2 regions of the Streptosporangium sp. NPDC023615 genome follow, and region 1 is predicted to be linked to the other one. Evidence: riboswitches for the same ligand, from Rfam matches in the RefSeq annotation. Region 1 holds a riboswitch; the other holds the start of a gene.

What was found. Region 1 has a riboswitch for cobalamin ahead of AB0G16_RS16010 (ribonucleoside-diphosphate reductase subunit alpha). Riboswitches for the same ligand answer to the same signal wherever they lie in the genome.
Region 2: another riboswitch for cobalamin. It lies ahead of AB0G16_RS28285 (ABC transporter substrate-binding protein); the one in region 1 lies ahead of AB0G16_RS16010 (ribonucleoside-diphosphate reductase subunit alpha).

Annotation. Positions count from the first base shown of each region.
Region 1 covers NZ_JBFABE010000018.1:75,712-83,199, reverse strand. The annotation lists gene AB0G16_RS16020 (mechanosensitive ion channel domain-containing protein) at 1-831, opposite strand, end outside; gene AB0G16_RS16015 (ribonucleotide-diphosphate reductase subunit beta) at 892-1,887, opposite strand; gene AB0G16_RS16010 (ribonucleoside-diphosphate reductase subunit alpha) at 1,962-4,337, opposite strand; cobalamin riboswitch at 4,643-4,844, opposite strand; gene AB0G16_RS16005 (tripartite tricarboxylate transporter substrate-binding protein) at 4,849-5,931, opposite strand; gene glmS (glutamine--fructose-6-phosphate transaminase (isomerizing)) at 6,029-7,488, opposite strand, start outside.
Region 2 covers NZ_JBFABE010000052.1:6,558-14,045, forward strand. The annotation lists gene AB0G16_RS28280 (iron ABC transporter permease) at 1-714, opposite strand, end outside; gene AB0G16_RS28285 (ABC transporter substrate-binding protein) at 756-1,751, opposite strand; cobalamin riboswitch at 1,902-2,064, opposite strand; gene AB0G16_RS28290 ((2Fe-2S) ferredoxin domain-containing protein) at 2,165-2,548, opposite strand; cobalamin riboswitch at 2,995-3,122, opposite strand; gene AB0G16_RS28295 (cobalamin-binding protein) at 3,187-4,098, opposite strand; gene AB0G16_RS28300 (helix-turn-helix domain-containing protein) at 4,378-4,950, shown strand; gene nhaA (Na+/H+ antiporter NhaA) at 5,246-6,613, shown strand; gene AB0G16_RS28310 (response regulator transcription factor) at 6,623-7,264, shown strand; gene AB0G16_RS28315 (arabinofuranosidase catalytic domain-containing protein) at 7,407-7,488, opposite strand, start outside.

The DNA of each region.
Region 1 (7,488 bases):
GCGCAGCGCGCGGTAGAGCTCGGTGCGCAACTCCTCGACCGGCACAGACCAGTCGACCCGGATGAACACGTGACCGACCACCCGGCTGCTGTGCCGGGTCCAGTTCTCGAACGGGTTCGCCGTGAAGTACGAGACCGGCAGCACCAGCCGGCGCTCGTCCCACAGCCGCAGCACCACGTAGGTCAGGCTGAGCTCCTCGATGCGGCCCCACTCGTCCTGGACCACGACGACGTCGTCCAGGCGGAGCGCGTCGCTGAAGGCGAGCTGCAGCCCGGCGAGCATGTTGCCCAGCGTCGACTGGGCGGCGATGCCGACCACGACGCCGGCGATCCCGGCCGAGGCCAGAAGACCGGCTCCCAGCGCCCGGACCTGCGGGAACGTGAAGAGCATCGCGCCCAGCGCCACCACGATGATCACGGCTGAGGCGACCCGGCGGACCAGGGTGATCTGGGTGCGGATGCGGCGGGCCCTGCGGTTGCGCTCGCCCTCGACGGCGACCAGGCGGTCCAGGACCACGTCGGTGATCGCGTAGGCGGCCTGGATGACCAGCCAGGTGGCGCACGCGATCAGGACCAGGCTGAGGCCGCGGTCGATCGCCTGGCCCGCCGAGCCCTCCACCAGGGTCGGCTCGCCGGTGCGGTCGGGCGTGTAGACGGTGTAGGCGGTCGCCACGGCGGCCGTGGCGAACCCCGGCCAGGTGCAGCGGCGCACCAGCGGGCCGGCGAGGATCCACCTCTCACCGATCAGTCGTGAACGCAGCACCCTGCGTACCGCCTCCACCGCCACGATCGCGGCGGCCACGGAAACGATCATGATCATCCAGTCGGACACGAACGACGTCCCCCTCGGCCTCTCTGTCCTACGAGCTTCCTTTCCGGGATCTCCAGCTAATCAGAAGGACTCATCAAAGGTGACATTCCCCTCGACGGCTACCTGATAGGCCGAAACCCTCCTCTCGAAGAAGTTGGCCAGCTCCTGGACGTCCTGCAGTTCCATGAACGCGAACGGGTTGGCCGTACCGTACCGGACGGGCATGCCGAGCCTGACCAGCCGCTGGTCGGCCACGTACTGCAGGTAGAGCCGCATCGGCTCCACACCCATCCCGTGCATGCCGTCGCCGCACAGGTCGGCCGCGAAGGCCAGCTCCGCCGCCACGGCCTCCTCGATCATCCGGGTGACCTGCTCGGTGAGCTCGTCGTCGAACAGCTCGGGTTCCTCGGCCCGTACGGTCTCCACCACGCCGAAGGCGAACTCCATGTGCATGGACTCGTCGCGGAACACCCAGTTCGTCCCGGTGGCCAGGCCGCTGAGCAGGCCGCGGGAGCGGAACCAGTACACGTAGGCGAACGCCCCGTAGAAGAACAGGCCCTCGATGCACGCCGCGAAGCAGATCAGGTTGAGCAGGAACGCCCGCCGGTCCTGCCGGGTCTCCAGCCGGGTCAGCCCGCCGAGCGAGTCGATCCAGCGGAAGCAGAACTCGGCCTTGTCGCGGATCGAGGGGATGTGCTCGACCGCGGCGAAGGCCTTGACCCGCTCGTCGTGGTCGGGCAGGTAGGTGTCCAGCAGGGTCAGGTAGAACTGGACGTGCACGGCCTCCTCGAAGAGCTGCCTGCTCAGGTAGAGGCGCGCCTCGGGCGCGTTGAGGTGCTGGTAGAGGTTGAGGACCAGGTTGTTGGCCACGATCGAGTCGCCGGTGGCGAAGAACGCCACGAGGCGGTTGATCAGGTGGCGTTCCTCCGGGGTCATCCGCGCCAGGTCGGCCAGGTCGGAGGCGAGGTCCACCTCCTCGACGGTCCAGGTGTTGCGGATCGCCGCCCGGTAGCGCTCGTAGAACTCCGGGTAGCGCATCGGCCGCAGGGTGAGATCCATGCCGGGGTCGAGCAGCATCGGAAACGGTGCCTTTCGTGGAACGGGAAGAGAACGGGGCGAGAAGAACAGGGCGGGAGGGGGCGGCCGGCGCCCTACTGGCAGGCGTCGCAGTAATCGGGGTTCTCCAGCGAGCAGGCGACGGCGCCGGGGTCGGCGACGAACCCGGCGGCCTCCGGCACCCCGACCCCTCCCCCCGCCCGGATCCCGCCCTGGTTCCCGCCCTGGGACGCGCCCTGGTTCCCATCCTGGGACGCGCCCTCCGGGGCCGCCTGGGCCTGCGCCGCCACCGTGGCCTGCGCGATCCGGGTGGCCGGGCGCGAACGCAGGTAGTAGGTGGTCTTGAGCCCCGACCTCCACGCGTAGGCGTACATCGAGGAGAGCTTGCCGATCGTCGGCGTGGCCATGAAGAGGTTCAGCGACTGGGACTGGTCGATGTAGGGGGTGCGCGCGGCGGCCAGGTCGATCAGCGCCTTCTGCGGCAGCTCCCAGGCGGTCCGGTAGAGCGGCTTGAGGTCGGCCGGGATCTCGGGGATGTCCTGGACCGAGCCGTCGGCCCGCTTGATCGCGTCCCGGATCGCCGGGGTCCACAGGCCCCTGGCCTGAAGGTCGCGGACCAGGTAGCGGTTGACCTGGAGGAACTCCCCCGAGAGTGTCTCGCGCTTGAAGACGCACGACACCTGCGGCTCGATGCACTCGTAGCAGCCGGCGATGGAGGCGATCGTGGCGGTGGGCGCGATCGCGATCATCAGCGAGTTGCGCAGCCCGGTCACGGCGATCCGCTCCCGCAGCTCGGCCCACCGCGCCGACGTGGCCGCGCCGTAGTGGTCGGGGTGCAGCACCCCGCCCGCGGCCCTGGTCTCCTCGTACGAGGGGTGCCGGCCCCGCTCGGCGGCCAGGTCGCAGGAGGTCGCGTAGGCGGCGAGCGCGATCTCCTCGGAGATACGGGTGGACAGCTCCAGCGCCTCCGGCGAGTCGAACGGCAGCCGGAGCGCGAACATGACGTCGGCCAGGCCCATCATGCCGAGCCCGATCGGCCGCCACCTCAGGTTGGCGTTCCTGGCCTCGGGGGTCGGGTAGAAGCCCAGGTCGATGGTGCGGTCCAGGAAGCGCACGGCGGTGCGGACCGTCGCCCGGAGGCGGTCCCAGTCGATCCCCGCCCCGGCGCCCGCCCCGGTCCCGGCCTCGATCCCCGCCCCGGCCCCGGCCTCGGCCTCGGCCTCGATCCCGGTGCCGGCTCCCGCGCCGGTGCCGGTGCCGGTTCCGGTTCCGGCGGTGCCGGACGCGGACAGGTGCGCGGCGAGGTTGATCGAGCCGAGGTTGCAGACCGCGGTCTCGGCGTCCCCGGTCACCTCCAGGATCTCGGTGCAGAGGTTGGACAGGTGGATGACGTTCCCCGGCCCGCCGGTCTGGTTGGAGGTCCGGTTGGCCGCGTCCTTGAAGGTCATCCAGCCGTTGCCGGTCTGGGCGAGCGTGCGCATCATCCGCCCGTACAGCGCGCGGGCCGGGATCTGCCGGACGAACCGGCCCTCGGCCTCGGCGGCCCGGTAGGCCTCGTCGAAGGCCGCCCCGTACAGGTCGGTCAGGTGCGGGACCTCCTTGGGGTCGAACAGCGACCACGTCGCGTCGGCCTCGACCCGGCGCATGAACTCGTCGGGGACCCAGTTGGCGAGGTTGAGGTTGTGCGTGCGCCTGGCCTCCTCGCCGGTGTTGTCGCGCAGTTCGAGGAACTCCTCGACGTCGGCGTGCCAGGGCTCCAGGTAGACGCAGGCCGCGCCCTTGCGCCGGCCGCCCTGGTTGACCGCGGCGACGCTGGAGTCCAGCGTGCGCAGCCACGGCACGATGCCGTTGGAGTGGCCGTTGGTGCCGCGGATCAGCGAGCCGCGCGAGCGGACCCTGGTCCAGGCGATGCCGATGCCCCCGGCGTACTTCGACAGCCGGGCGACCTGCGTGTAGCGCTCGTAGATGGACTCCAGCTCGTCGCGGGGCGAGTCGAGCAGGAAGCACGAGGAGAGCTGGGGGCGGCGCGAACCGGAGTTGAACAGCGTGGGCGAGCTGGGCAGGTAGGACAGCGAGGCCATGAGCGCGTACAGCTCGGCGGCCTCCTCGACGGTCTCGGACAGGCCGCAGGCCACCCGCAGGAAGAAGTGCTGCGGGCGCTCCAGCACCTCGCGGGTGCTCGGGTGGCGCAGCAGGTAACGGTCGTAGACGGTACGCAGCCCGAAGTACTCGAACCGGGCGTCGGCGTCCGGCAGGATCAGCGCGTCCAGGGCACCGGCGTGCGCGGCCACGAACTCCGCGAGCCGGTCCTGGACCAGCCCGGCGGCGTGGGTGGCGGCGACGGAGTCGGAGAAGCTCCGCACGCCGTGCCCGGCGGCCTCGTCGGCGATCAGCTCGGCCAGCATCGCGGCGGCGACCCTGGAGTTCTCCGGGTCGGTGATCACCCCCGCGGCGGCCTCGTCGATGGCCAGCCTGCGGTCGGCGGCCCCGTCCCCGCCGTCCCCGCCGTCCCCGCCGCTCCCGGCGCTCCCGGCGCGCGCATCGGGCCCCGCGGCGGTTCCCGCCCGCGGGCCGCTCTCCGCCGCGGTCCCGGCCGGCGCGCCGGTGGGCGTCACGTTCTTCGTCGCGGTCTCCGCCGCGGCCCGCGCCAAGGTCTCTGTCACGTCATGTCCTCGCTCGTTCGGACTTCCCCCTGCGGCTCCCGCCGGGGGCACGCGTCCGCGAGCGATTCCGGGCACGCCGGACCGCCTCGTTCCGCGAGCCCTCCCACGAGGCCCTGGACAACAACGTCACCGGCAGGTCTTCGGACTCACGGGCGCACCGCACACGCCTACCGGCCGTCGCTTCCCGGGCATGGTTCACCCAGTGCTCAATGACGGCTTTCGTTCCCGTTCACCGCTGCGGGGCAGTCCCGGACTCTCACCGGGTTCCCTCTTGCCTCGCCCCTCGCGGGGCGAACCAGCAACGATCAGGATCCTACATCTAGGGCCGCCTGACGCAACTACCCCAACAGGTTGTGTCTGAGGACGTCAAAAGGCCGAGTTCGTGAAGCACGCCCCGGGTCCGGCCGGTCTCGGTGGACAGCCACCGGCGGAAGTCGTCGCCGCCGAGGAAGACCCGGCTCCACCCGTTCGCCGCGCACAGGGCGCGCCAGTGCGGCGTGGCGTCGAGCCTCTCACAGAGGGCGATCGCCGCCTGCCTGTCCCCCTCGCTCATGCCCCGGGGGCCCAGCAGCCCGCACCAGTCGCTGTACTCCAGCCGGACGCCGAGCTCCATCAGCGTCGGCGCGTCGATCCCCTCGATCCGCCCCCCCGAGGAGACGGCCAGGGGGCGCAGACGGCCCGCGGAGATGGCCGGCAGCAGGGCGCGGGCCGATCCCAGCATGGCCGCCACCCGCCCCACCCGGAGCGCCTCGGCCGCGTCCGCCGCGGCGAGGTAGCCGGCGTACTCCAGCAGCCGGGTGTCCACCCCGAGGCATTTGCCGATCATGCCGTAGAGCACGTGGTCCGAGCCGCCCTCCAGCCTGCCCCCGACCGTCAGCCCGGCCGGGTCGCGGTGCAGCGCGGCGGCGAGGTCCTCGAAGGCGCGCAGCCGGGAACCGGCCGGGACGACCAGGGCCGTCCAGTCGCCCGCCAGGCGGGCGAGGGGGGTGGCGGCCTCCACCACGGCGGCGGTGTTCGCGATCTCCGCGGCGGCGACCATCGGCATCGCGGTGACGAGCAGCCTGCCCTCGCGGGCGAAGGAGACACCGGAGGCACCGGAGGCACCCGAGGCGGCGTCCCCGGCGTCCCCGGCGAGGCCGGGCGCGCCGGGGACGACGAAGGCGTCGCGCGGGGCCGACCCCAGCACTCCCGGCCGTTCGACGGCCATGACGGTGCGCGCCAGCCCCGAGCGGACCAGGACCGAGGCCAGCCGGCGCGCGATGCCGTCCCAGCCGTGGCCGTCGGCGGCGGGTTCGAGGAGGAACAGCCGGTCCACGGCCGCGCCCGCGGGAGCGCCCTCGCCGCCGCAGCCCGCGAGCACCACGGCCCCCGCCGCCAGTGCGAAAAACCCCCTGCGGCGCATAAGCGCCCCTTCCCCCGGGAACCCCCTGCACCCTAGGTTACGCTCATGTCACTTTCTGTCATAGTGCGGGGGGTATGACCGGTCGGCCGGGAGGTCCTCACTCCACCGTCACGCTCTTGGCCAGGTTGCGGGGCTTGTCGACGTCCCGCTCCAGCGCCACGGCGGCGTGGTAGGCGAAGAGCTGCAGCGGGATCGAGAGCAGGATCGGGTCCAGCTCGGTCTCGTTCTTGGGCACCACGACGCAGTCGTCGGCCAGCTTGGGGTCGGCGGTGCGGTGCCCGACCATGAGCACCCGCCCGCCCCGGGCGCGGATCTCGCCCAGCGTGGTGAGGTTCTTGTCCAGCAGCTCGTCGTCGGGGACGATCGCCACCGTCGGCATCTCCGGGCCGATCAGCGCCAGCGGGCCGTGCTTGAGCTCGCTGGCCGGGTACGCCTCCGCGTGCACGTAGGAGATCTCCTTGAGCTTCTGCGCGCCCTCCCTGGCCACCGGGTATCCGCGGACCCGGCCCACGAACATCATGCTCGGCGCCCTGGCGTACTTGTGCGCCAGCTCCCGGATCACCGGCTCCAGCACGAGGATCTCCTTGATCTGCTCCGGCAGCCTGCGCAGGCCGTCGCAGATGCGCCTGCCGTCGGCCGGGGACAGGTCCCGTACCCGGCCCAGGTGCAGCGCGAGCAGCGCGAACGCCACGGCCGTCGAGGTGAACGCCTTGGTGCTGGCCACCGACACCTCGGGCCCGGCGTGCAGGTAGACGCCGCCGTCGCACTCGCGGGCGATCGCGCTGCCCACGGTGTTGACGATGCCGAGCACCCGGCCGCCCTTGCGCTTGAGCTCCTGGACGGCGGCGAGGGTGTCGTAGGTCTCCCCGGACTGGCTGATCGCCACGTACAGGGTGTCGGCCTCCACCACCGGGCTGCGGTAGCGGAACTCGCTGGCCGGTTCGGCGTCGGCCGGGATGCGCGCCAGCTCCTCGATGAGCTGCGCGCCGATCTGGCCCGAGTAGTACGCGGAACCACAGCCGATGATCTTCACGCGGCGGAACGAGCGGGTCTCCCGCGCGTCCATGTTCAGGCCGCCCAGGTGCGCGATGTGGAAGCGGTCGTCCAGGCGCCCGCGCAGCGTCCTGGCCACGGTGTCGGGCTGCTCGGAGATCTCCTTGAGCAGGTAGTGCTCGTAGCCGCCGGTGTCGTAGTGGCCGGCCTCCCAGTCGACGGTGAGCGGCTCCTTGGCCGTCTCGCGCGCGTCGCTGGCGAAGGTGGTGAACCCGTCGGCCTTGAGCACCGCGATCTCGCCGTCCTCCAGGTGGACCACCTGGCGGGTGTAGCGGACCAGCGCGGCGACGTCGGAGGCGGCGAACATCTCCTTCTCGCCGATGCCCAGCACGATCGGGCTGCCGTTGCGCGCCACGACCACCTCGCCGGGCCGCTCGGCGTCGAGCACCGCGATGCCGTACGTGCCGACGACCCGCTTGAGCGCGGCGCGGACGGCCTCCTCCAGCGAGTCGGCCTCCCTGACGGTGCGGGCGATCAGGTGCGCCAGCACCTCGGTGTCGGTCT
Region 2 (7,488 bases), on a different contig from region 1:
CAGCGGGCGCGACACCCCGAGCAGCACGGCGGTCCCCACCACGACGGTCGCCGCCGGGATCCACACCACCGTCCAGGTGGTTCCGGCCAGGCCGCCCAGCATCCAGCGCACCGCCGCCTGCGTCTTGTGCGGGTCGTTGGAGGTCACCACCAGGAAGCTGGCCACGGCCGACAAGACCTCTGCCGTGGCCACCCCGGCCAGCACCAGCCGCATCGTGGTCATGCGCCCGCCCGAGCGGGCCAGGAAGTAGACCGCCACCAGCGCGGCCAGCGCCCCGAGGAAGGCCGCGATCGGCAGGCTGAACGCCCCGAACACGCTCAGGCCGAACACCACCACGGTGACCGCCCCGACGCCGGCGCCGGAGGAGACCCCCAGCAGCATCGGGTCGGCCAGCGGGTTGCGCACCAGCGCCTGCAGGACCATGCCGCAGACCGCAAGGCCCGCGCCGACCGCGCCGGCCAGGACGACCCGCGGCAGCCGCACATCCATCACGATGGTCTCCCGCACCGGTGTCCAGACCGGTTCGGCCAGGGCGGGATGCAGGTGATGGAGCAGGATGCCCCACACCTGCCCGGCCGGCAGGGCCACCGACCCGGCCGCGACGGCCGCGGTGACCGCACCGCCGAGCAGGAACACGAGCACGAGCATCACGACCGGGTAGGGCGGTCCCGGCCTCCGTGCCGGCAGCACGGCGCCCACGTCCGGTTCGCTCACCTGAAGTGATCTCACTTGAAGCGGTCTCACGTGAAGCGGTCTCACTTGAAGCGGTCGGCGTGCAGCTGCCGGGCCAGCGCCTCGACGGCTCCCGGCGCCCGCACGCCGAGCACCACCGACGACAGCGGCAGCACCGCGAACCGCCTGTTCTTGATGGCCGGCACGTCCTTCAGTGCTGGGTTGGCCAGCAGGAACCTCTCCTTGTCGGCCACCGGCCGGTCGCCGTAGTCGTAGACGACGACCCAGTCGGGGGCACGCTCGGCGACCTGCTCGAACGACACATCCCCCCACACCTTGTCGACGTCGGCGAACACGTTCTCCGCTCCGGCCAGCTTGATGATCTCGTTGCCGACACCCCTGCCCCCGGCGGTGAAGGCGGTCTTGTCACCGCTGTCGTAGACGAACACCTTGACCGGGTCGGCCTCGCCGAGCGTGGTCCTCACCCCGTCGAGGGTCGCCCGCAATGTGGTGATCAACGGTTCGGCCCGGTCGGAGACGCCGAAGATCTTCGCGACGTTGCGGATCTCGGTGTCGATCAGGTCCATCGGCACCGCCCCTTCGGCGCACTCCTCGACGTTCAGGTACGTCTTGATGCCGGCCTTGTGCAGGGTGTCGCGGCTGCGGCCCTCCTTCTCGTCGAAGGTGCTGGCGAAGCCGCCGTAGACGAAGTCGGGCTCCTCGGCCAGCAGGGCCTCGTACGCCGGATACTCCTTCGAGACGACCTTGACGGCGTCGTAGGCCGCCTTGTACTGCGGCAGTACCCTGTCGTCGAGGTAGGCGGTACCGATCATCGATTTTTCCAGGCCGAGCGCCAGCATCACCTCGGTGGCGTGCTGGTTCATCGATATCGCCCGCCGCGGTGGCTGCTCGTAGGTGCTCTTCACACCGCAGTTGTCGAGAGTGACCGGGAAGCCCGCGGGCGCGGAGGCCGCCGGGGCGGCGGCCGGGACGTTCTCAGCCGGGGCGCCGCCGCAGGCGGCCAGCACTCCGGACACCAAGAAGGCGAGCAGGAGGGAGGTGGGGCGTCTGCCCGTCATGACGTGTTCCTCTCACGGAATCTGCACGACGGGGCGGATCTGAAAGAGGGAATGCCACAGGGCTTCTCGGCGCGGCCACCGGCTCGACGGGCACGAGAGCCCCACTCCTCCCCGGGGAGATCCGCCCCAGTTCATCGAGGAGGCGACCGCGTGAGTCTCCTGGCTCTCGGGTCGAGGCTCGTCCCCGCCTTCCCACCCCGGGGAGGGGCAGTGGCGTGGTGGGGATCCGCTCGCCGATCACAGTGGCGGGACCGCGCCGGACTTGCACCGGCTTCCTCGTCCGCGCTCGCCTTTGCACCATCATCACACGAACCGGGCCGGCGCACACGAGCGGGATGCCCTTATCGCGATAAATTCGCATCAGAGTCAAGGTCGCGATAAGCCTGGGCGGACAGGTCTCACCCGGGCCGATGTCACCGGCGCGGGACCGAGGTGTCCATCGTCGGAGGATCGGCATCGCGGGGCGGGAGACGGCGCGGCGGGGTGAAACGGTGCAGTTCGAGGATCGGCGGCAACGGAACCAGGCCTGGACCACCGGCGCGGACCCACTCGGCGACATCGGCCGTGGCGCTCTCGTCGTTGACGAGGGCGAGCCACACCGGACGGCCACCGGCCGCCCGCCCCTCCGGTGTCGGCTGCACGACGAGGACGTTGGCCTGGTCGCACACGTCGAGGCACTCGGTCACGCGTACGTCCGCGACCTCGGCCAGCCGGCGGATCTGCTCGCCGTGGTCGAGGGCGGGCGCCTTCCGCGCACTCCCGCAGCAGCAGTCCCGGCACACGGTGATCCTTTTCATGCGTTCCCCCCTCGGACGGGCCGGCGGCGCGACACGCGACCGTCACATGTACTGACGTGGGCGGCTTTCACGTGCGGGGTGCCGGCGGCCGAAGCCGTCGGTGTGGCTGATGCGGGTCCTCCGGCCTGTCGCAGGAGCAGGGCCCGCTGCTCGCGGCGCGTGCCGGGGCCGGCCGGCGCGCACTCGCCGCAGTCGCCGCAGTCGCCGCCGGAAGGCGGTGGTACGGACAGCAGCCGCGCCGGACGAGGAACGGCTGCCCGGGAGCGGGTTCGACCAGGTCGCCGCTGCCCCGAAGTGCTCCCCGGGTGAGCAGTCCGCGGCCGGGCGCGATGGCCCGCGCGCGGCGGCCGAACCGCCCAGGGCCGGCAGGCCGAGGTCCAGGCATGACGATCACCGTTCCTCTCTTGGGGAGATCCGCCCCAATTTCTTCGAGGTGGCGACCGCGTGAGTCTCCTGGCTCTCGGGTCGAGGCTCGTCCCGGCCTTCCCACCCGTCCTGCGGGCAGTGGCTCGTTCGGGATTCGCTCGCCGATCACAGTGGCGGGACCGCGCCGGACTCACACCGGCTTCCTCGTCCGCGCTCGCCTACGCCGACCATGCTCGCACACCCCTCGTCAGCGACAAAGGGCGCATCAAGCGTCAGACCCGGTGCGCCTCCCCGCGTGCGACGGGAGCGCCGGCGCGCACGCCGTGGAGCACCTGGGCGAGGACCTCCGTCCCCCGCACCACGCGAGGTCCGGGCCTGTTGAAGTACGCCGGGCCGTCCAGCACCCACACCTGGCCCGCGCGGACCGCGGGCAGGTCGGCCCAGCCCGGAAGGAGGGACAGCGAGGACCACTCCGCCCGCGTCCGCTCGGGAGGAAAGCCGCAGGGCATCAACAGGATCACCTCGGGCCGGGAGGCACGCACCCTCTCCCAGTCGACGGCGGTGGTGTGTTCGCCCGCCCCGGCCAGCAGCGGCTCACCACCCGCCGCCCGGACCTGCTCGGGGACCCAGTGACCGGCGGGCCACGGCGGATCCAGCCACTCGATCGCCGCCACCCGAGGCCTCGGCCGGTCCGCGACCATGGACCGCACCGCCGCGAGCCGGTCCTCCAGCTCGGCGACCCGCCGGGACGCCACGTTCGTCACCCCGAGCGCCTCGCCGAGATGCCCGACGGAGTCCAGCACGTCGGGAAGCGTGCGCGGTTCCAGGCTGATCACCCGCGGTCCCGAGTCGAGCAGCCGCACCGCCCGCGACACCCCCGTGTAGGAGACCGCGCACACCTCGCACAGGTCCTGCGTCAGCACCACGTCGGGCGCCAGGTCCGCCAGACGTTCCACGTCGAGCGTGTACAGCGACGAGCCCCGGTGGGCGGCGCCGCCCACCGCGTCGGAGATCTCCCTGCTGCTCATCCGGTCCGCGGCGAACCCGGCCGCCGTGACCACCGCCACCCCTTCCACCACCTCGGGCGGCCAATCACACTCGTGGGTCCGTCCGACCAGGTCACCGCCCAGCCCGAGCACCGCCACGATGTCGGTGGCGGCCGGCAACAACGACACGATTCGCACACCACGACCCTAGCCGCGCCTCGTTCCCGCGCCGTCGTCATGGCGCGCGGAGATCCACATGAGGAGCGGCGCGGGCCGGCCCCGCGCCGATCCGCCGCCGCGACCCCCGCTCGGCCGTTCGTCTGATCAGAGGGCCGGGCGGCAGTGGATCACGACGGGCGGGGCCCCCGGCAATCATCCGGCAAAGTGGAATGACCTGCGCATATGCATTGTTACCCCTCACGCCAGAGCAGTCCTCCGGTCCATCGGGGCTCTGTGACGACAGGGGGAGAGATGACCATGACCGTGCCCGCACGGGCCCACGAGCAGGTGGCCCGGGCGGCGCTCGACCTGTTCGCGGCGAACGGCTACGAGCGAACGACACTGCAGATGATCGCCTCCGCCACCGGCCTGTCCGGCAGAGCGGTCACCGGCCTGTTCCGGACCAAGGACGCGTTGCTCGACGCGGCGCTGGCCCCCCTGCTGGCCGATCTCGAACTGCTCTCCGCGGAGAACGCGTCCGGGAGTGCCCGGCCGCCGCTGGAGGGGTTCATCGGTTTCCTGGTCAAGCACCGGACCGTCATCACCCTGATGGACCGGGACCCCGGGATCCGCACCAGGCCGGTCATCGGCGCGCGGATGGAGCGCTACCGCGACGAGATGCGCGGCCTGTGCGACGACGGGCGCTCCGACCCGTGGGAACGCGTCTACCTGACCGCCGCGCTGGGCGGGCTGATCAGCGCCGCGGCTTCCTTCCCGGAGATGTCCGACGAGGAGTTGCACCGCGGCCTGCGGCTGACCGGTATCCGCCTGCTCGGGCGAGGGCGCAGGACCCCCCGGCCGGCCCCCGCCCTGGTCTCGCAGACGTGGTGAGAACGATAACGGCGGGCACGGGGGCGCCGAAGACGATCACGGCGGGCACGGGCGCCGGCGACACGGGCATGATCACGGCGGGCGCGGGAACGATCGGGACGATCACGGCGGGGACGCGCGACGACGGCCGCGGCGGTCACCGGCAGGACCGCCACGACCTGGGAGAACGCCGGAGATCCGGCCGTACGGGCCCCCTGCCCGGCGGCTTCGGCCGGGCCCACCGATAGGATCGACCCCATAGGTGCGCCGGGAAGTCTGGTCGGCAGTCTCCGACCCGACCCTGAAACGGAGCCCCATGTCCAATCCCCTGTCCGGCGTGTCCAGTCTGTTCAGCCGGGGCTCATGGGCCGAGACCAGCCGTGTGACCGCCATCCTCCGCAGGGAGACCGTCGGCGGGGCCCTGCTCCTGGTCGCCACGGTGGCGGCGATGATCTGGGCCAACTCCCCCTGGTCGGACGGGTACCAGACCCTGCGCGAGGTCACGGTCGGTCCCGCCGCCCTGCACCTGGACCTGACCCTGGCGACCTGGGCCGCCGACGGCCTGCTCGCGATCTTCTTCTTCGTGGCCGGTCTGGAGCTCAAACGCGAGTTCGTCGCCGGCGACCTGCGCCAGGCGCGGCGGGCCGCGGTGCCGGTGGCGGCCGCGCTCGGCGGCGTGATCGTCCCGGCGGTGCTGTACCTGCTGCTCACCCTGAACGCCGGGGACGGCGCGGGGCGGGGCTGGGCGATCCCCACGGCCACCGACATCGCGTTCGCCCTGGCCGTGCTGGCGGTCATCGGCCGTCACCTGCCCTCGGCGCTGCGCACCTTCCTGCTCACCCTGGCCGTGGTCGACGACCTGGTGGCCATCGTCATCATCGCCGTCTTCTACACCGCGCAGCTTTCGGTGCTGCCGCTGCTGGGCGCCCTGGTGCCGCTGGCGGTGTTCGCGGTGCTGGTGCAGCGCCGGGTGCGCCGCTGGTGGCTGCTGCTGCCCCTGGCCGCGGCGACCTGGACGCTGGTCCACGCCTCGGGAGTACACGCCACCGTCGCCGGTGTGCTGCTGGCCTTCATGGTCCCGGTCGTGCGCAGCGAGAAGGCGGGCGGACCCGAGGCGGGGCCCGGTCTGGCCGAGCACTTCGAGCACCGGCTGCGGCCGCTCTCGTCCGCCGTGGCCGTGCCGATCTTCGCGTTCCTGTCGGCCGGGGTGGCCATCGGCGGCCTGAGCGGCCTGGCCGGCGCTCTGTCCGACCCGGTCGCCGTGGGCATCGTCGCCGGGCTGGTGGTCGGCAAGCCCGTCGGGATCCTGGCCGCGACCTGGCTGGTGGCCCGCTTCACCCGCGCCCGCCTGGACGAGGGCCTGGCCTGGGTGGACGTGGCCGGGCTGGCGATCCTGGCCGGGATCGGCTTCACGGTCTCGCTGCTCATCGGGGAACTGGCCTTCGGGATCGGCAGCGAGCGCGACGATCACGTCAAGGTGGCGGTCCTGGCCGGTTCGCTGACCGCGGCGCTGCTGGCAGCGGTGATCCTGCGCCTGCGCAACCGCGTCTACCGGCGTATCCACGAGGCCGAGTCCGTCGACCAGGACCGCGACGGCGTCCCCGACCTCTACCAGACCGGCCGGGGTCACCCCGGGACCGATGGGGACCTTGGCCTCTATACGGCCCGTCCGGACAGCGGCTAGCGTCGGAACATGATTCGCGTTTTCCTGGTGGACGATCACGAGGTGGTACGGCGGGGCGTGGCCGCGCTGCTGAGCTCCGAGGACGACATCGAGGTGATCGGCGAGGCCGGCACCGCCGAGTCGGCCATCGCCCGCATCCCGGCCCTCAAGCCCGACGTGGCCGTGCTGGACGTGCGCCTGCCCGACGGCAGCGGGGTGGACGTGTGCCGCGAGGTCCGCTCGCGGCTGCCGGGGCTGGCGTGCCTGATGCTGACCTCCTACGCCGACGACGACGCGTTGTTCGAGGCGGTCATGGCGGGGGCGTCGGGGTACGTGCTCAAGCAGATCCACGGCTCGGACCTGGTGGGCGCGGTCCGTACCGTGGCCGCCGGGCAGTCGCTGCTGGACCCGCAGACCACCGCCTCCATGCTGTCGCGGCTGCGGGAGAGGTCGCACAGGGAGGACCCGCTGGCGGCCCTGTCGGACCAGGAGCGGCAGATCCTGGAGCTGATCGGCGAGGGCCTGACCAACCGGCAGATCGGCGAGCGGATGTTCCTGGCCGAGAAGACGGTCAAGAACTACGTCTCCAACCTGCTGGCCAAGCTCAACATGCAGCGCCGCACCCAGGTGGCGGCCATGGCGGCGCGGCTGAAGAACGATCACCGGCGGTGAACGGGCCTCGCCCGCGCGGCGGCGACTTCGGGGGCCGTTCACCCGGTGGGACGGGCGGACGTGACGAAGGTTCCATCCGCCGCCTCCGCCGCCGGCCACCCTCTCCCCGTGGGAGCGGGCGGCCGGCGGCGGACGGGTGTGATCAGCGGTACCCGGCGGCGACGACGTCGGCCTGGACGGCGTTCTCCGTGGCGTCGGAGGGATACCCGGCGACCATGGCCCCC